2 linked regions of the Metabacillus sp. KUDC1714 genome follow. The protein of the gene in region 1 interacts with the protein of each later gene in a pairwise test. Links are inferred from orthologs where the notes say so. Each region holds a gene or a part of one and is shown in the gene's direction. Other genes may lie near its edges. The genes, in order: mntR and HUW50_RS04850.

Region 1 (10,169 bases):
TTGGGCTAGATGCGTATTTTGCAATTCCACGTACTGAAGAGGAAAAGCAAGGGTTGAAATCACCGCGTTCAGCTGTTTGCTTTGATGCTCCTTCTTGGTATGAGCTAGTAGTGGAAGGGCGTAAAGTGGCTGGAAGTGCCCAAACTCGTCAAAAAGGCGTGATTTTGCAGCATGGATCGATTCTGTTAGATCTGGATGAAGATATGTTGTTTGACTTATTTAACTATTCGAATGACAAAGTAAAAGAAAGAATGCAGCGTGCATTCAAAAATAAAGCAGTAGCAACAAATACGCTTCGTGTTGAACCAGTGACGATTAATGAAGCGAAAAAAGCATTTAAAGAAGGTTTTGAAAAAGGCTTAAATATTGAATTAGAACCTTATGATTTAAATAAAGAAGAACTTGAATATGTTGAGAAGATAGCAAAAGAGAAGTATGAAAGTGAAGAATGGAATTTTAAAAGGTAAAGAATACTATTAGATGAGAGGGCGCAATCTTAACGGATGCGTCTTTTTGAATAGAGGAAAAAGAATATAACAGATGCTAAATTTTATTATATCTTCTATAATAGATATTTACTGTACAAGAAGGTCAGACCTGTAGAATTTTGACGAAAAGTAATTTTTTCGACAAAAACATAGGGGAACCTTAATTTATCAGCATTTTACGACAAGATTCATCATGCAAGTGACAAAATCCTTCAAAAAACATCCTTTTTAGTTCGAAAACTTATTCAAACTCAATTTTCCTTTGCTTTTTAATAAGTTATTGATTTGACAAATTGATAGGATGTTGACCTGAAAACTATATGTAGTATTGTGTGTAAAAAAACAGACACTATATATTGAATATTGTGGTGGGATATGATAAATTTAATCAGAACATTTAATAGAGAGATAGATAGAGGAGTTGTTACAATGACTGTTGGTACTGAGCAAAAGATGAGCATAAATGTGGAAAAGCTCAACAAGGATATCGCTGCATTTCCACAGGTTCATCCAGTTACAAAAGATATGAAGTTAACTCATAAGGGTGTTTCTAGACTTGTTATGCTTGATCGTTATACGTTTAAGGATACGGAGAAAATTACACTTTCTGAAGGGGACTTTGTTGTACTGACTATAAAAGAGGATCCTAAGTTCCCAGCAAGAGGACTTGGTTACATTAAAGATATTGATTGGCAAGCTAAATCAGCAAGCGTACTTATTGACGAGGAATATCGTCATTCTTTAGACAAACCTGAGGAAGTTGAAACAGGTATTGTAAAACGCTCGTTAGACGTCATTGAAAAACCACTTGAAATCTTTTACGAACAAATTGCAAAACGTAATGCAACGGGATTAGCATCGGTAGAAACAACTGAAGAAAAACGTAATGAATGGTTCGAGAAGTTCTATCAGGAACTAGTGAATCTAAACTTTATTCCTGCTGGACGTGTATTATATGGAGCGGGTGCAGGAACAGATGTAACCTACTTTAACTGCTATGTAATGCCATTTGTTAAAGATTCACGCGAAGGTATTTCAGAACATCGTAAACAGGTTATGGAGATCATGAGCCGTGGCGGCGGTGTTGGAACGAATGGTTCAACATTACGTCCAAGAAACACGCTAGCTCGTGGAGTTAATGGAAAATCTTCTGGATCTGTATCTTGGTTAGATGATATTGCGAAATTAACTCATCTTGTTGAACAAGGTGGAAGTCGCAGGGGAGCCCAAATGATCATGCTAGCTGATTGGCATCCAGACATCATCGAATTCATCATTTCGAAAATGCAAAATCCACGTATTTTAAGATACTTGATTGAAAACACAAACGACGAAGCGATTAAAAAATACGCTCAAGATAAATTAAAGTTCACTCCATTAACACAACAAGAAATTGATATGTACCAAGGAATTATCAATTATAAGCAAATTCCTGGATCTGGTGGATTTAGTGAGAAAATTATTAAAGATGCAGAGATAAAGCTTCGCACTGGCGGCACATATAGTGTTCATAATTCTGAGTTCCTAACAGGAGCAAATATTTCAGTTACATTAACAAAAGACTTTATGGATGCTGTTGAAAATGATGCTGACTATGAATTGCGTTTTCCAGATGTTGAAGGCTATAACGAAGAAAACATGAAAGCTTACAACGAAAACTGGTATAAAGTTGGCGATGTACGTGAGTGGGAGAGACAAGGCTACAAGGTTCGCACGTACCGTAAAATCAAAGCTAAGGAGCTTTGGAACTTAGTTAATATTTGTGCTACGTATTCTGCAGAGCCAGGTATTTTCTTCATTGATAACGCAAACGACATGACAAATGCAAAAGCATACGGTCAACAGGTTGTTGCGACAAATCCGTGTGGTAGAGTAGCTTAGTTTGCCTCACGTTAAAAATTGCGGAATAAAGCGGGAACCCTGAGATGGGAATCCGAACCGAAGGCTGAATGTAAAAGTTTAGTCAGGGGCAACGCATAGACGGTGAACCTGCATAGCAGAATATAATCCGTCCACGAGGCCGCAACATCATACGCTTAATGAACTTATAAGAACTGATTAAGTTTATGAAAGATGTGTGATGAAAAGATATGCTGAACTTACAGGAATTCAACTGTAAGAAGTAGAGGATAAAAAGCCTTTACGATAACAAAACTGGAACAGCCACTCGCGCCATATTCTGTTTGTAACTTAGCAGCAGTTAACCTAGCTGAAATGGCGAATAAAGATACAAAAACGGTTGACTTCGAAAAACTAATAAAAACAGTTGAAGTCGGTGTAAGAATGCAGGATAACGTAATTGATGCAACACCTTACTTCTTACCAGAAAATAAACACCAAGCACTTGGTGAACGTCGTGTTGGACTTGGTGTAATGGGCTTACATGATCTTCTTATTTACTGTGAAACTGAATATGGTTCTGAAGAAGGTAATGTACTAGTTGACAAAGTATTTGAAACAATTGCGACAACTGCTTACCGTGCTTCAATTGAATTAGCCAAAGAAAAGGGTAGTTTTCCTTTCTTGGAAGGTGAAGAAACAGCAGAAACAAATCGCCTTCGTGAAGCATTTACACAAACAGGCTTTATGAGTAAGATGCCTGCTGATATTTTAGATGGTGTTAAGGAATACGGTATTCGTAACTCACATCTCCTAACGGTTGCTCCTACTGGATCCACAGGGACAATGGTTGGCGTATCAACAGGGCTCGAGCCATACTTCTCATTCTCATACTTCCGTAGTGGACGTCTTGGGAAATTTATTGAAGTTAAAGCTGATATCGTTCAAGAATATTTAGATAATCATCCAGAAGCAGATCCTAACAACCTGCCAGCATGGTTTGTATCTGCGATGGAATTAGCACCAGAGGCACATGCTGATGTACAATGTGTCATCCAACGCTGGATTGATAGTTCAATTAGTAAAACTGTTAATGCACCAAAAGGTTATTCAGTAGATCAAGTTGAAAAAGTTTACGAGCGTTTATATAAAGGCGGTGCCAAAGGTGGTACTGTATATGTCGATGGAAGTCGTGACACCCAAGTATTAACGTTGAAAGCTGAAGATAACACATTTGATGAAACTGAAGAAGTCGAAACGAAAGAAAAGAGCAAAGTCGTTCTAGTTGATACAATTAACGACCTACGTTCTACAAATGTAACAATCGGAAATGAAGTAGGTAATACATGTCCGGTTTGTCGTGAAGGTACTGTTGAAGACCTTGGGGGCTGTAACACATGCACTAGCTGTGGCGCACAGCTGAAATGCGGACTATAAAAATTACTTTTTAGAAATGGGGTCTGGTTTATGCCAGATCCTTTTTCATGTCACGAGATTCTATTGCAGTAAGCTTGCCTTTCATATCCCTTGTAAAGCACGAAATTCTCATGTAAAATTGAAATGATTTCGTTTTAAAAGGTACGCAAAAAAACAATAACAGTAACAGTGAAAAAAAGCCATTGAAAAAGATCGGCAATTTTGGAGGGGACCGCATGCCAACACCAAGCATGGAAGATTATATAGAACAAATATATTTACTTATAGAAGACAAAGGATATGCGCGTGTTTCAGACATTGCAGAAGCTTTGGCTGTTCATCCCTCCTCAGTCACAAAGATGGTTCAAAAATTAGATAAAGATGAATATTTGATTTATGAAAAATATCGTGGACTTGTTTTAACGAATAAAGGGAAAAAGACTGGGAAAAGACTTGTCTATCGTCATGACCTACTAGAGCAATTTTTAAAAATTATCGGAGTAGACGAAGATAAAATATACAATGATGTTGAAGGAATTGAGCATCATTTAAGCTGGAATGCCATCGATCGTATTGGTGATCTTGTTCAATACTTTGAAGAAAATGAGCAAAGAGTGGATACATTGCGTAGCATCCAAAAAAATAATGAAGAGCAATAACATACGAACAATTAAAAATACCCCATTAAGTAGGTAGATCTACTTAATGGGGTATTTTTATTAGGGAATCAAAGAGCATTTCCTCTAGCCTTTTATTATATTAATGAAAAAACCCCTAATAATTACCTATAGTAGATTGAAGTGTAGGTAAATAATACCGACCTGAAATATATCGTTTTTACTATCCTGTATATTATTTTGAAAAAATTTTAAGGAGTGAATCACCATAAGGTCTTTTTTTGTGCTTATTGAAATGTAATTTACTCGCACCACTGATACGACGCTTTAAAGTTAGCTTACTTTAAAGTAATAAAAGGATTTATAAAGTTGTCGAAAAGTTATTGTACTCCTCCGACAAATTTTAGCAATGAGGAAATAAGTTGTATGTCATAATTGTCCATACTTGCATTCATTATACTTTGATAGTTTTAAATTTTTCAAAAAAACTAAAATGGGCAGGTGGAAAGATGAAGGAGAAACCGATTCTTCAAGTAAAAGATTTAAAAGTTTCCTTTCTTTCTGATAAAAGATTAATACCTGCAGTAGATGGGATTAGTTTCGAATTAATGGAAGGAGAGATATTGGGGATTGTCGGAGAATCTGGAAGTGGTAAAAGTGTTACCTCATTATCGACAATGGGATTAATCCCATGTCCCCCAGGAAAAATTGTAAATGGTTTGATTGAATTTGATGGGAAGGACTTGACGAAGTTAAAGGAAAGAGAAATGAGGAAGATACGGGGCAATCAAATCTCGATGATCTTTCAAGAACCTATGACTTCACTAAATCCTCTATTCTCAATCGGTAATCAATTAATTGAAGCGCTCCGATTACATACCACTCTTACAAAGAAAGAACTGAAAGCAAGGACAGTTGAATTGCTTACGTTAGTTGGAATACCCAGGGCTAGCGAAATAATTAACGAGCATCCTCATCAACTTTCTGGTGGTATGAGACAGAGGGTTATGATCGCAATGGCAATGGCGTGTAATCCTCAAGTTTTAATTGCGGACGAGCCGACAACAGCGCTTGATGTAACAATTCAAGCACAAATATTGTCGCTAATGAAAGAGTTAAATAAGAAAATGAACACCTCGATTATTCTTATTACACATGATTTGGGAGTTGTAGCGGATATTTGTGAACGGGTGCTAGTTATGTATTCGGGGCAAATCGTTGAACAAGGTGATGTGCGCACAATTTTAAAAGAACCTAAGCATCCCTACACAATAGGCCTCTTAAAGTCAGTACCCGATTTACGAGCGAAGAAAGATCGCTTATATAGTATTCCTGGAAATGTACCAAGACCTGGAAGTGTGATGAAAGGTTGTAGGTTTGCTGAAAGATGTGATGTAGCAGAAAGTCAATGCTATGAAGCATCTCCGCAATTATACAAAATGGATGATCCTAACCATGTAGTTCGATGCTTCTTGCATAGAGATAAAGAGGAGGCTAATCATCATGTCAGAGTTACTTCTGGAGGTTAATGGATTGAAGAAATACTTTCCAATTACAGGAGGTATTTTTGGAGGGAAAAAAGGTGAAGTAAAAGCAGTGGATGATGTGTCATTCTTCGTAAACAAGGGTGAGACGTTAGGAATTGTTGGTGAAAGTGGATGTGGTAAGTCAACCACTGGCCGTCTACTTATGCGCTTACTTGAAGCAAGTGATGGCAAGATTCGCTTCGAAGATAAAGAGATTACAAGGATGTCTAAAACAGAATTAAGGAAGACACGGAGAGATATTCAAATGGTTTTTCAGGATCCATATGCTTCGTTAAACCCTCGACATCCCATTGGAAAAATACTTGAGGAACCTCTCATCGTGCATCGAATTGGCTCAAAGGATGATCGGAAAAAAAGAGTACAAGAAATGTTAGAAATCGTAGGGTTAAGTAGTTATCATGCAAGACGATATCCACACCAATTCAGTGGAGGTCAGCGTCAACGGATAGGGATTGCAAAAGCATTGATGACAAAGCCGAAATTGATTATTGCAGATGAGCCTGTGTCTGCACTTGATGTATCTATTCAAGCACAAGTTCTCAATTTAATGAAGGATATTCAAAAAGAATTCCGACTTACCTACATCTTTATTGCACACGATCTTGGTGTTGTAAGACATATTAGTGATCGTGTCGGTGTGATGTATTTAGGGAGATTAATAGAGTTAGCAAATAGTGAAGTTCTTTATGATGATCCAAAGCACCCATACACGAAAGCTCTCCTCTCTGCAGTACCGATACCTGATCCTGATTATAAAAGTGATGCTATTCAAATCTCTGGTGAACTTCCAAGTCCTTCAAACCCACCTTCTGGATGTGCATTTCATACTAGATGTTCAGTATGTATGGATATCTGTAAAACGACTAAACCAGAATATCGCAGTTTAGATGGTCATTATGTTGCATGTCATTTATACAATAGGTGACCTGCAGCAATTATGATAAAAAATAACAAACGGGGGTACATATGCTAATGACGAAGAAGACATTAAAGCTGTTACTCGTTTCATTTTTAGCATTTAGTTTACTACTAGTAGGTTGCAGTAACTCGAATCAAGAAGCTAATACTGAAGAAAAACCATCTGAAAGCGGAACAAAGAAAGACACACTTGTATTTGGACGTGGTGGGGATTCAACATCCCTAGATCCAATAACGACAACTGAAGGTGAAACATTCAAGGTGACTGAAAATATTTTTGAAACCCTGCTTGAGTATGGGGAGCAAGATACGACGTTACATCCAGGTCTTGCTGAAGAATGGGAAGTTTCTAAGGATGCTCTTACTTACACACTTAAACTGCGCCAAGATGTGGAATTTCATGATGGGACTGTCTTTAATGCTGAAGCAGTTGTCTTTAACTTTAACCGTTGGATGAATGGTAATGCTGACGATTTTCCTTATTACACCATGTTTGGTGGTTTTAAAGGTGAAGAAGGCCATGTCATTGATGAAGTAAAGGCAGTGGATGAATATACTGTGCAGTTTGTGCTTAACAGACCGCAAGCTCCGTTTTTGAAAAATTTAGCAATGTCCCCATTTGGAATCGCAAGTCCTGCTGCTGTTGAAAAGCATGGGGATAAGTTTAGAGAAAATCCAGTTGGTACAGGTCCATTTAAATTTGTTGAATGGAAACAAAATGATCGTATTGTCCTTGAAAAGAATGAAAATTATTGGTTGAAAGATTATCCAAAATTAAATCAAGTTATTTTCCGCGTTATTCCAGAGAATACTGCACGTCTAAATGCTTTAGTGAATGGTGAAATTGACTTAATGGATGGTGTTAATAACTCTGATGAAGAAATGGTAACAGGGAATGATAAACTGCAATTAATCGAGCGTCCGTCAATGAATGTTGGTTACTTAGGATTTACAACTAATCGTCCACCATTTGATAATAAACTTGTTCGTCAAGCATTGAATCATGCCGTTGATAAACAAGCAATCATTGACGCTTTTTATGGTGGTAAAGCAGAAGTTGCCAAAAATCCGCTGCCTCCATCTATTGAAGGCTATAACGATGGTATTGAGGATTATCCATTTGATCTAGAGAAAGCGAAACAATTGTTAACTGAAGCAGGATATCCGGATGGCTTTGAAATGGATTTATGGGCAATGCCTGTTGCTCGTCCTTATATGCCTGAAGGAATGAAGGTAGCTGAAGTAATTCAAGCTTCATTTGCTGAAATTGGTGTTAAAGCCGAAATTCAATCTGTCGATTGGGCGACATATTTAGATAAGGCAGCAAAAGGTGAATTTGATGCATACATGTTAGGGTGGACTGGTGATAATGGTGACCCCGATAATTTCCTATATACGTTGTTAGATAAAGATAGCATTGGAAGTAATAACTATTCTCATTATAGCAATGACGAGCTACACGAAGTGCTCATCAAGGCTCAAACAGAAACAGATCAAGAAACTCGAAATGAATTGTACAAGAAATCTCAAGAAATTATTCATGAAGATGCACCATGGGTTCCTTTGGTCCACTCAACACCGCTATTAGCAGGAGCTAGTGACATAATAAACTATTTCCCACATCCAACTGGCTCTGAAGCTTTAACAAAGGTTGAATTTAAGTAGTTTTGTAGAAAGGGGGCAAAAGCCTCCTCTTTTGTTAACTAATAAGGAAAAGTGAAGTTTCTGATAAAGAGGTGAGTCGATGTTCTCATATTCTGTTCGACGCGTTTTTTCGTTAATACCCGTTTTGTTTGGAATGACACTCGTTGTTTTTGCAATCATTCATGCAATTCCTGGTGATCCGGCACAAGTGATTCTAGGACAAAAGGCGACAAAGGAGGCCATTGCTACATTAACAAGTGAATTAGGATTAGATCGACCATGGCATATCCAATACGTTGATTATATGAAAGGCCTCTTTTTAGGAGATTTAGGAACATCATTAAGAACGAGAGGACCAATTAATGAAGAAATCTGGCCATATTTAGCAGCAACCATTGAATTAACATTAGTAGCGATGATAATTGCCATTTTTATTGGAGTAAATGCTGGAATTATTAGTGCCTGGTTTTCAAATTCATGGTTTGATTACCTTGCTATGATCCTAGCGTTAGTTGGTGTCTCAATGCCAATTTTTTGGCTTGGGTTAATGGAGCAATGGGCGTTTTCGATCGAATTAGGCTGGTTACCTACTACAGGGAGAGAGGATGTCAGGGACCCAATAACGGCGATAACCAATTTATATCTAATCGATACCTTGCTGCAAGGTAGAATAGATCAATTTGGACAAGTGATCCAACATCTCATCCTACCTAGCTTTGCCTTAGCAACTATACCGATGGCCATTATCGCGAGAATGACACGCTCTACAATGTTGGAGGTTATGAAATCAGACTATATTCGTACAGCTAGAGCAAAAGGGGTAAGGATGTTTTGGGTTGTATACAAGCATTCCTTGAAAAATGCTATTATCCCGGTCTTAACAGTTATTGGTCTACAAACAGGTCTTTTATTAGGGGGAGCCATTTTAACTGAAACGATTTTTGGTTGGCCAGGTATTGGCCGATATCTTTATGATGCTATTGGGTATCGGGATTATCCTGTTATTCAATCAGGGATATTAGTCATTGCTACTATATTTGTCGTTATTAACTTAATAATAGATTTGTTATATGCAGTTGTCGATCCGCGAATAAAATATCATCAATAGTAAATAGCAAGGGGGGATAAAACGTGGCTGAACTTGCAAAAAACACATCTAAATTAGCATCGCAAAATGGAAATGAGGAGCTACCAGCACCATGGAAAGAGGCATGGCGATCTTTTTGTAAAAATAAATTAGCGGTTGTTGGACTAGGGATTGTGATCTTTTTTATTATTCTCGCTGCAATCGCACCTCTCATTGCTCCATATGGCTTCAAAGAACAAGAGCTATCCAATCGATTACTTGCGCCATCAGGTGAGCATTGGTTTGGAACAGATGATTTCGGGAGAGATATCTTTTCACGGATTGTATACGGTGCGAGAATTTCTATATGGGTCGGCTTTTTTTCAGTGTTAGCCTCAGCAGTTATTGGGACAATTTTGGGGATTGTTGCTGGCTACTATGGGAAATGGGTAGACACATTTATTTCACGAATCTTTGATATTATGCTAGCATTCCCAAGTATACTACTAGCAATTGCGGTAGTAGCGATTTTAGGCCCATCCTTACAAAATGCACTAATTGCGATTGCGATAATAAATATTCCAAACTTTGGACGTCTTGTCAGGTCAAAAGTTCTTAGTGTCAAACAGGAGGA
Region 2 (10,092 bases), 890 kb from region 1 along the record:
TAGCAGCAAAATATTTACCTAATGGTGCTGGATCCGTTATCGTTTTCGGAATAAAGGGTGGACGAGAGGCAGGAGCTGCTGTTATTAATAATGTAGAACTGTGGTCACACGTTGCGAACGTAGGGGATGCAAAAAGTTTGATCATCCATCCTGCTAGTACAACCCATCAACAGTTAAATACAGAGGACTTAAAAAGATCGGGAGTAACGGAGGACTTAATTCGCTTATCGGTTGGAATAGAGCATATTCAAGATATCATCGATGATCTTGATCAAGCTATTTACAAAGCAACTGGCGTTAAGGGAACCGAAAGTGTACATATTTAAATATTGAATATAAAGGGATGACTTTCATGCAAAGTCATCCCTTTTTTACCAGGAAATTATAAAATTCGTTGAATTGTGGATAAGTGCACGACATTCAGCTCCAGCGCCTAGCCCCGACAAGCATAAGCTAATTTAGAATTGAAGGCAAAAAACGCCTTCTATTCTAAATCATCTTATGCTTGTCGGGGCTGATCAAGGCGCTTGCGCTTTTGTTCCTGGAGTTATCCTATAATAGTTTATCACTAAAATAAAATGCAATTTTTAGAAAAAAGAGAATTTGTTTGACATGATTTTTAATTGCATGATACAATCACAAACGTACTTAAGCTCACTAAAATTTAATTTAACTTTAATTATATACGTAGTTCTCTTATCAAGAGAGGTGGAGGGAAGTGCCCTATGAAGCCCGGCAACCATCAACATTTGTTGAAGTGGTGCCAATTCACACAAAGCTGTTTAGCTTTGAGAGATGAGAGAAAGGACATTTTTGTGCCTTTCTGCTCATTGCAGAAGGGTTTTTTTCTTTATCAAAATACTATATTGCAACATGAATTTTCCATAAAAGTGATAGATTGAAGTGAGGTATTCGAACTGAAAGAAGGTGACAACTTGATTACATTAAAGAATGTTAATAAAGTTTATCAAACAAAATCAGGTAATGTAACGGCTGTTAATAATGTGAATCTAAAAATTGATAAGGGTGAAATTTTCGGGATTATTGGATATAGTGGAGCGGGTAAAAGTTCACTAATCCGGTTGTTGAATGGACTAGAAAAACCAACCAGTGGTGATATTAGCGTTGCTGGTAGTCAAATAGATTCAATTGGTGGAGTGAAATTACGAAAAGCGCGTTTAGAAATAAGTATGATTTTTCAGCATTTCAATCTTTTATGGTCTCGAACAGTGAGAGAAAATATTGCTTTTCCATTAGAAATTGCAGGTGTAAAAAGAGCTGAACGTTTGAAACGAGTGGATGAGCTGATCAAGCTTGTAGGACTTGAAGGTCGTGAGAATGCATATCCCTCACAATTAAGTGGTGGGCAAAAGCAACGTGTAGGAATTGCGCGAGCATTGGCTAATAACCCTAAAGTATTATTATGTGATGAAGCTACATCAGCTTTAGATCCCCAAACAACGGATTCTATATTAGATTTGCTTGTAGATATTAATAAACGACTTGGACTTACAATTGTGCTGATTACTCATGAGATGCATGTTATACGAAAAATATGTCATCGTGTAGCTGTGATGGAAAATGGGGAGGTAGTTGAAGAAGGGGATGTACTCGACGTTTTTAAGCATCCTAAACAACCAATTACTAAGCGCTTTGTGAAACAAGTTACAGAACCAGAGGAAACGAATGAAGTAGTGGCAAATCTTTTAGAGAATTATCCAAAGGGTAAGGTTATTCAATTAACCTTTGTTGGTGAATCAGCAGAGCAACCATTGATAACAAATCTAATTAGAAAGTTTGCAATCGATGTGAATATTTTACAAGGGAAGATTTCACAAACACAAAGTGGATCATATGGAAGTCTGTTTATTCATTTAGATGGAGATGAACAAGAATTAAATCGAGCATTAGAGTTTATTTATAATCAACACATTGAGGTGGAGGTGATTGCCAATGCTTGAACAGCTTCTACCTGAAGTAGATTGGGAAAAGGTTTGGCTTGCAACAAAGGAAACAATCTATATGACAAGCTTATCGGTTGTGGCGACATTTATTTTAGGAATTATTCTAGGTTTACTGTTATTTTTAACAGCAAAGGGAAACATATGGGAAAGTAAGTATGTTAATAATCTAGTTGCAGGAATTGTTAACATATTTAGATCAATACCATTTATTATTTTAATTATTTTATTATTACCTTTTACAAAAGTACTTGTTGGAACAATACTCGGTGCAAATGCCGCATTACCAGCGTTAATAATCGGGGCAGCTCCTTTTTATGGGCGCATGGTCGAGATTGCTTTAAGGGAAATTGATAAAGGTGTCATTGAAGCTGCTAAATCTATGGGTGCTAAAACAAGCACAATTATTTGGAAGGTCCTTTTACCCGAAGCGATGCCAGCGTTAGTTTCTGGTATTACAGTTACCGCTATTGCGTTAATAGGGTATACAGCAATGGCAGGTGCTATTGGTGCTGGTGGATTAGGGAATCTAGCATTTATGGAAGGTTTTAACCGTGGGAATAATCAAGTAACATTAATAGCAACGGTTATCATATTAATTTTCGTGTTTATCATCCAAATTATTGGAGATATCATAACTAAATCAATTGACAAACGATAGGAGGAAGAACGATGAAAAAAGCTTTATTAGCAATTATATTTACGATTTTTACAACAGCACTTGTTGCTTGTGGTGGGGCGTCACAGGAAGGAACTGAAGGTTCCGAAGGAGAGGCAAAAACATTAAAAGTAGGTGCATCACCTGTACCACATGTTGAAATATTAGAAGAAGCAAAACCTTTATTAGAAGAAAAAGGGATTGAATTAGAAATCGTAGAATTTACAGATTATGTTTTACCAAATAAGACATTAGCAGAAGAAGAGTTAGATGCTAATTACTTCCAACATGAACCTTACTTAGAGTCTCAAATTGCTGATAATAATTATAAATTTGTGAATGCTGGTGGAGTCCATATCGAACCAATTGGTGTTTATTCAAAACGCCATAAGTCATTAGAAGATCTACCAAATGGAGCAAAAATTATTATGAGTAACTCTGTTGCTGATCACGGTCGTATGCTTTCTTTATTAGAAGAAAAGGGATTAATTACGATTAAAGAGGGCGTTGAAAAAACAGCAGCAACAATAGAAGATATTGCAGAAAATCCTAAAAATTTAGTGTTTGAAGCTAATATTGAGGCACCAATGCTGACAAAGGCTTATGAAAATGATGAAGCTGATGCTATTTTAATTAACGGTAACTATGCACTTGATGCTGAATTAAACCCAGCTAAAGATGCAATTGCACTAGAATCACCAGAGAACAACCCTTATGTTAACCTAATTGTTGTTCGTGAAGGTGACGAAGACAGAGAAGAAATTAAAGCATTAGTAGAAGTATTAAAATCAGAAGAGATACAAGAATTTATCGAAACAAAATACAAAGGATCTGTTATTTCCGCAGCAAAAAGTGAATAAATAGAAAAAGAGGCCGACATGGTATTTGTTGGCCTTTTTTTGTTCTTATCTCGGAATTAAAAAATGCTTGTACTGCGGATAACACTTTGACATCTAGCTCCAGCGCCTAGCCCCTCGAGGTCATAAGATGATTTAGAATTGAAGGCAAAGAACGCCTTCTATTCTAAATCATCTTATTTGCCCGAGGCTGTTCAAGGCGCTTGCGCTTTTGTTCAGTTTAGCATACATTTTTTTATTTAAAGCATACTAACCGTGAAAAAATCCTGATTGGAGTTGTGGGAAATGGAACATATTCATGAACCGAGAAATTCAACTGAAGCTGCTTTACTCGAATTCAAAAGTGGTATAGGAACATTCACACAAAAAATGCCAGAGATTGCTCATCATTACAATGCATTTACTGAGGCTTGTTTTAAGGAAGGGAAATTATCACAAAAGCAAAAGCATTTAATTGCTTTAGGAATTAGTATTCAATCTCAAGATGAATATTGCATGGTCTATCATACTAAGGGCTGCCTAGATCAAGGAGCGAGTGAAGAAGAAATCTTAGAGGCAATTGGTGTAACTGCTGCATTTGGCGGTGGGGCAGCTATGAGTCAAGCTGTAACACTTGTACAAGAGTGTATAACGGAACTAAATCAATTAAAACAATAAAATCTGTTATAGAACCCAGGAATCTTTAGTGGAGATTGTTTCAATATTAATTGAAGCAAAATAATCTTAAGTGCGAGTAATCCAGAGGATGTTTGAGGAAATGTATAAAAACACGGTTTAATTTTACTAAATGAATAATAATCGATCTCAAAAGATTGTCACATAATCTGACGCACTTTGAGTTATTTGAATATTCTTGATAAACTTTTTATGTAAATTAAAAGTTGAAAGGATTGATTCATTATCCACTCGAGTCAAGAAATGCTAGAACTCAACTACACAACTGAAATGGAAAAGGCAATGCATAATTCCCATGGCATTGGGTATGCTGAGTACTCACAAAAGCTTGAAAAAAGAATGGATGTAGAATTAAGTCGTGAAGAGGATTATCGCAAGAGTCAGTTGATTCATGCGGAAATCGAAAGAAGAATGAAAAAGTAAGCATTATTATGTTAAATAGAGAAATTGAAAGGACCAGTCGCAGACTGGTCCTTTTACATATATTAACTCAGGTGGGGTTATCCTTTTACAGAATGTTTTTTAAAAGGAAGTAAAAACTAATCTAGGTATGGAGGTAGATTCACAGATCAATGTGTTATATAGTAGAAAAAGGCTCTTTTCTCACTCTATATACATATTGATTTAATACAGCTAGTTATTTCAATCCTAGACAAAATTCGAGTCTATTCCTTAAAGGTTGTATTCACTTTTGATTTGTTATAAGATTAGAATGAGAATAAATTGAGAATAAGTAAACTTTATATATTATGGAGGTATAGTTATGGCAGGTTCTACATTAATCATTAAGGATTTACACGTAGAAATTGATGGGAAAGAAATTCTAAAAGGTGTAAATCTCGAAATAAAAGGCGGAGAGTTCCATGCGATCATGGGGCCTAACGGAACAGGTAAATCAACATTATCATCTGCAATTATGGGTCACCCGAAATATGAAGTTACTAGTGGAAGCATTACTTTAGATGGTGAAGATGTATTAGAAATGGAAGTAGATGAGCGTGCACGTGCTGGTCTATTTTTAGCAATGCAATATCCAAGTGAAATTAGTGGTGTTACGAACGCAGACTTCTTACGTTCATCAATCAATGCACGCCGGGAAGAGGGCGAAGAAATTTCTTTAATGAAGTTTATCCGTAAAATGGATGCTAATATGGAAGAATTAGAAATGGATCCAGATATGGCACAACGTTACCTAAATGAAGGTTTCTCTGGTGGAGAGAAAAAACGTAATGAAATTCTTCAATTAATGATGATCGAGCCAAAAATTGCGATTCTTGATGAGATCGATTCTGGTCTTGATATCGATGCTTTAAAAGTTGTAGCAAAAGGTATTAATAAAATGCGTAACGAAGATTTTGGTTGCTTAATGATTACTCATTATCAACGTTTATTAAATTACATTACACCAGATAAAGTGCATGTAATGATGCAAGGCCGTGTTGTGAAATCAGGTGGACCTGAGTTAGCACAACGCTTAGAAGCAGAGGGTTATGACTGGATTAAACAAGAATTAGGTATTGAAGACGAAACTGTTGGGCAAGAAGCATAAGCGCAAGGGGGAGTATAGGACGTATGGAAACGAAAACTTACAATCAGGACTATGTCACAAGCTTTTCAAAGCAGCTTGGTGAACCGGACTGGCTTACAGATCTTCGCTTACAAGCACTTGCAAAATCAGAGGATCTTCCAATGCCTAGACCGGATAAAACGAAAATAGACAAATGGAATTTCACTAGTTTTAAGGAACATATAGTTACTAGTGAAAAACTAAATTCTTTAAATGATTTACATGAAGATGTAAAAGCCTTAATTGATATTGAGTCAGCTAACAACAACTTATATGTTCAATTAAATAATACAGCTGCGTATACAACTCTTTCGAATGAGTATAAAGAGAAAGGTGTTATCCTAGCTGATATTCATACGGCTGCAAGTGAACATTCTGAATTAGTTCAAAAATACTTTATGAAAGATGGCGTAAAGGTTGACGAGCATCGCTTAACAGCTTTACATGCAGCGCTTTTAAATGGTGGGGTCTTCGTTTATGTTCCTAAGAATGTAGAAGTTGCTGAACCAATTCAAGCAGTGTTTGTGAATGATAATCCTAATACTACGCTATTTAACCATGTAATTGTGGTTGCAGAAGATAACAGTTCTGTTACGTATGTAGAGAATTACATTTCAACTATAAAAGATGTTGAAGGTGTCTTTAATATTATTACAGAGGTATTTGCTAATACAAATGCACGTGTAACCTACGGAGCAGTTGATACACTTGCAAAAGGTATAACAACATATGTAAACCGTCGTGGAATAGCTGGCCGTGACGCTCGAATTGAGTGGGCATTAGGGTTAATGAATGATGGAGATACAATTTCTGAAAATGTAACGAATCTAATCGGTGACGGTTCTTTCGGTGATACAAAATCAGTTGTTGTTGGTCGTGGAGAACAAAAGCAAAACTTTACAACAAAAGTTGTACACTTTGGTAAGCACTCTGAAGGTTATATCCTTAAACATGGTGTTATGAAGGACAGTGCTTCTTCTATTTTCAATGGTATTGGGAAAATTGAACATGGTGCTTCTAAATCAAATGCAGAGCAGGAATCTCGCGTACTTATGCTAAGTGAAAAAGCACGTGGTGATGCAAACCCAATTTTATTAATTGACGAGGACGATGTAACAGCAGGTCATGCAGCATCTGTTGGTCGTGTTGATCCAATTCAACTTTATTATTTAATGAGTCGTGGCATTCCTAAGGTAGAAGCTGAACGTCTAGTGATTCATGGCTTCTTAGCACCAGTAGTAAACGTACTTCCAATCGAAGGCGTGAAAAAGCAGTTAGTTGAGGTTATTGAAAGGAAAGTTAAGTAATGAATATCACTGATATTCGTCAGCACTTTCCGATTTTGGATCAGCAAGTAAATGGTCGGGACCTAGTTTATTTAGATAGTGCAGCTACTTCCCAAAAACCATTAGCTGTTATAGAAGCACTATCCACATATTATCGTGAATATAATTCTAACGTTCACCGTGGGGTGCATACACTAGGTACAAAAGCAACAGATGGATATGAAGGAGCCCGTGAAAAGGTTAGAAGATTTATTGGGGCAAAATCTACACAAGAGATTATCTTTACCCGAGGTGCGACAACCGCGTTAAATATGGTTGCTCAAAGCTATGGTTTAACGCATGTTAAAGAAGGTGACGAAATTGTCATCACATACATGGAGCATCATGCTAATGTTATTCCTTGGCAGCAAGTAGCAAAAGTTACTGGTGCGACGTTAAAATATATTCCTTTACAAGAAGATGGTACACTTGATTTAAAGGATGTTGAAGAAACAGTTACTTCTAATACGAAAATTGTTTCAGTCATGCAGGTATCAAATGTACTTGGTACAATCAACCCAATCAAAGAAATCGCTAAAATTGCTCATAAGCATGGCGCGGTTATGGTCGTTGATGGTGCTCAAAGTTCGCCACATATGAAGATCGATGTGCAAGATTTAGATTGTGATTTCTTTGCTTTTTCAGGTCATAAAATGTGTGGCCCAACAGGAATTGGGGCTTTATATGGCAAGAAAGAGCTTCTTGAAAAAATGGAACCAGTTGAATTTGGTGGAGAAATGATTGATTTTGTCGGTTTACAGGAATCAACATGGAAAGAGCTTCCTTGGAAATTTGAAGCTGGAACCCCAATCATCGCTGGAGCAATTGGTCTCGGTGCGGCAATTGACTTTCTTGAACAAATTGGCTTAGATCAGATCGAAGCATATGAACATAAATTAGCTCAATATGCGTTAGACCAACTAAGCCAAGTAGATGGTTTAACAATTTATGGACCAAAGCATCGTGCTGGATTAGTTACTTTTAATATAGAGGATGTTCATCCACATGATGTTGCAACAGTTTTAGATGCTGAGGGAATTGCTGTACGTGCAGGCCACCATTGTGCACAGCCTCTTATGAAGTGGTTAAAAGTTTCTGCAACAGCAAGGGCTAGTTTTTACCTGTATAACACAGAAGAGGAAATTGAAAAATTAGTTTCTGGTATCATTAAAACAAAGGAGTACTTCAGTAATGTCTAATCATATTAATCTTGACACTTTATACCGTCAGGTCATTATGGATCATTACAAGAACCCTAGAAACAAAGGGATTCTTGATAACAGTCTAACTGTCGATATGAATAATCCTACTTGTGGGGATCGTATCCGCTTAACACTGGATCTTGAAGATGGTGTGGTAAAAGATGCTAAGTTTGAGGGGGAAGGCTGCTCCATCTCAATGTCATCTGCATCGATGATGACTCAAGCAATTAAAGGAAAAACACTTGATAAAGCTTTAAAGCTTTCTGATATATTTTCGAATATGATGCTAGGAAAAGAGTATGATGACGATATTGATTTAGGTGATATCGAAGCATTACAAGGTGTAACTAAATTTCCTGCACGTATTAAATGTGCCACATTAGCTTGGAAAGCAATGGAAAAGGGCATTAACAGCAACAATGAATAAGTCATTAGGGGTATCCCTAATATTCTAAATGGATAGGAGTGAATGTAGATGGCAAAAAAGGCACCTGAAATAGGCGATTACAAATACGGGTTTGCTGATAAAGATGTTTCTATCTTCCGTTCAGAACGAGGGTTAACGAAAGAGATCGTTGAAGAAATCTCTCGTATGAAAAATGAACCACAGTGGATGTTAGATTTTCGTTTGAAATCATTAGAACATTTTTATAGTATGCCAATGCCACAATGGGGTGGCGATATGGCTTCACTGAATTTTGATGAAATTACGTACTATGTTAAACCATCTGAAAAATCAGAGCGTTCATGGGATGAAGTTCCTGAAGAGATTAAGAGTACATTTGATAAGCTAGGTATTCCAGAGGCAGAACAAAAATATTTAGCAGGTGTATCTGCGCAATATGAATCAGAGGTTGTTTACCATAATATGAAAGAAGACCTTGAAGATCTTGGAATCGTCTTTAAGGATACAGATACTGCTTTAAAAGAAAATGAAGATATTTTCCGTGAGCATTTCGGTAAGGTAATTCCACCTACTGATAATAAATTCTCTGCTCTAAATTCTGCAGTATGGTCTGGTGGATCATTCATCTACGTACCAAAAGGTATTAAAGTTGATACACCATTACAAGCCTACTTCCGTATCAACTCTGAAAATATGGGTCAATTTGAGCGTACACTTATCATCGTAGACGAAGGCGCACATGTTCATTATGTTGAAGGTTGTACGGCTCCAGTTTACACAACAAATTCACTTCATAGTGCTGTTGTAGAAATTATTGTTAAAGATGGCGGATATTGCCGTTATACGACGATTCAAAACTGGGCAAACAATGTATTTAACCTTGTAACAAAGCGTGCTGTTTGTGAAGCGAACGCAACAATGGAATGGATCGATGGCAACATCGGATCTAAACTTACAATGAAATATCCTGCGGTTATCCTTAAAGGTGAGGGAGCTCGCGGAATGACTTTATCTATCGCGATTGCAGGTAAAGGTCAGCATCAAGATGCTGGTGCGAAAATGATTCACTTAGCACCAAATACTTCATCAACGATTGTTTCTAAATCCATCTCTAAACAAGGTGGTAAAGTAACATATCGTGGAATCGTACAATTCGGTCGCAAAGCAGATGGGGCAAGATCAAATATTGAATGTGATACACTCATTATGGATAATCAATCTACATCAGATACGATTCCTTATAATGAGATCATGAACGACAATATTTCTCTTGAGCATGAAGCGAAGGTTTCTAAAGTTTCTGAAGAACAATTATTCTATCTTATGAGTCGTGGTATCTCAGAAGAAGAAGCAACAGAAATGATTGTAATGGGCTTTATTGAGCCATTCACAAAAGAGCTTCCAATGGAATATGCAGTTGAGATGAACCGTCTAATCAAGT

What was found.
Region 2: the proteins of mntR (region 1) and HUW50_RS04850 interact in binary tests that used the Escherichia coli proteins (3 or more experiments, as listed by UniProt). The link is inferred for Metabacillus sp. KUDC1714 from one-to-one orthologs.

What each region holds. Positions count from the first base shown.
Region 1 is NZ_CP055263.1:92,781-102,949, reverse strand. Bases 2,693-5,690 are described here. They hold mntR (transcriptional regulator MntR), read left to right. Parts: upstream 2,693-3,979; coding sequence 3,980-4,402; downstream 4,403-5,690. Other genes in these bases: HUW50_RS00485 (ABC transporter ATP-binding protein), read left to right, coding at 4,870-5,690. In the rest of the region: HUW50_RS00505 (lipoate--protein ligase family protein), read left to right, coding at 1-467; more of HUW50_RS00485, read left to right, coding at 5,691-5,889; HUW50_RS00480 (ABC transporter ATP-binding protein), read left to right, coding at 5,864-6,832; HUW50_RS00475 (ABC transporter substrate-binding protein), read left to right, coding at 6,880-8,490; HUW50_RS00470 (ABC transporter permease), read left to right, coding at 8,570-9,577; nikC (nickel transporter permease), read left to right, coding at 9,601-10,169.
Region 2 is NZ_CP055263.1:981,027-991,118, reverse strand. The notes cover bases 28-2,948. They hold HUW50_RS04850 (methionine ABC transporter ATP-binding protein), read left to right. Parts: upstream 28-935; coding sequence 936-1,961; downstream 1,962-2,948. Other genes in these bases: HUW50_RS04840 (MetQ/NlpA family ABC transporter substrate-binding protein), read left to right, coding at 2,634-2,948; HUW50_RS04845 (methionine ABC transporter permease), read left to right, coding at 1,954-2,622; HUW50_RS04855 (O-acetylhomoserine aminocarboxypropyltransferase/cysteine synthase family protein), read left to right, coding at 28-326. Also shown: more of HUW50_RS04855, read left to right, coding at 1-27; more of HUW50_RS04840, read left to right, coding at 2,949-3,479; HUW50_RS04835 (carboxymuconolactone decarboxylase family protein), read left to right, coding at 3,762-4,133; HUW50_RS04830 (YuzK family famiily protein), read left to right, coding at 4,395-4,574; Fe-S cluster assembly ATPase SufC, read left to right, coding at 4,915-5,700; Fe-S cluster assembly protein SufD, read left to right, coding at 5,724-7,025; HUW50_RS04815 (cysteine desulfurase), read left to right, coding at 7,025-8,242; Fe-S cluster assembly sulfur transfer protein SufU, read left to right, coding at 8,235-8,672; Fe-S cluster assembly protein SufB, read left to right, coding at 8,721-10,092. UniProt on the Escherichia coli protein: Part of the ABC transporter complex MetNIQ involved in methionine import. Responsible for energy coupling to the transport system. It has also been shown to be involved in formyl-L-methionine transport.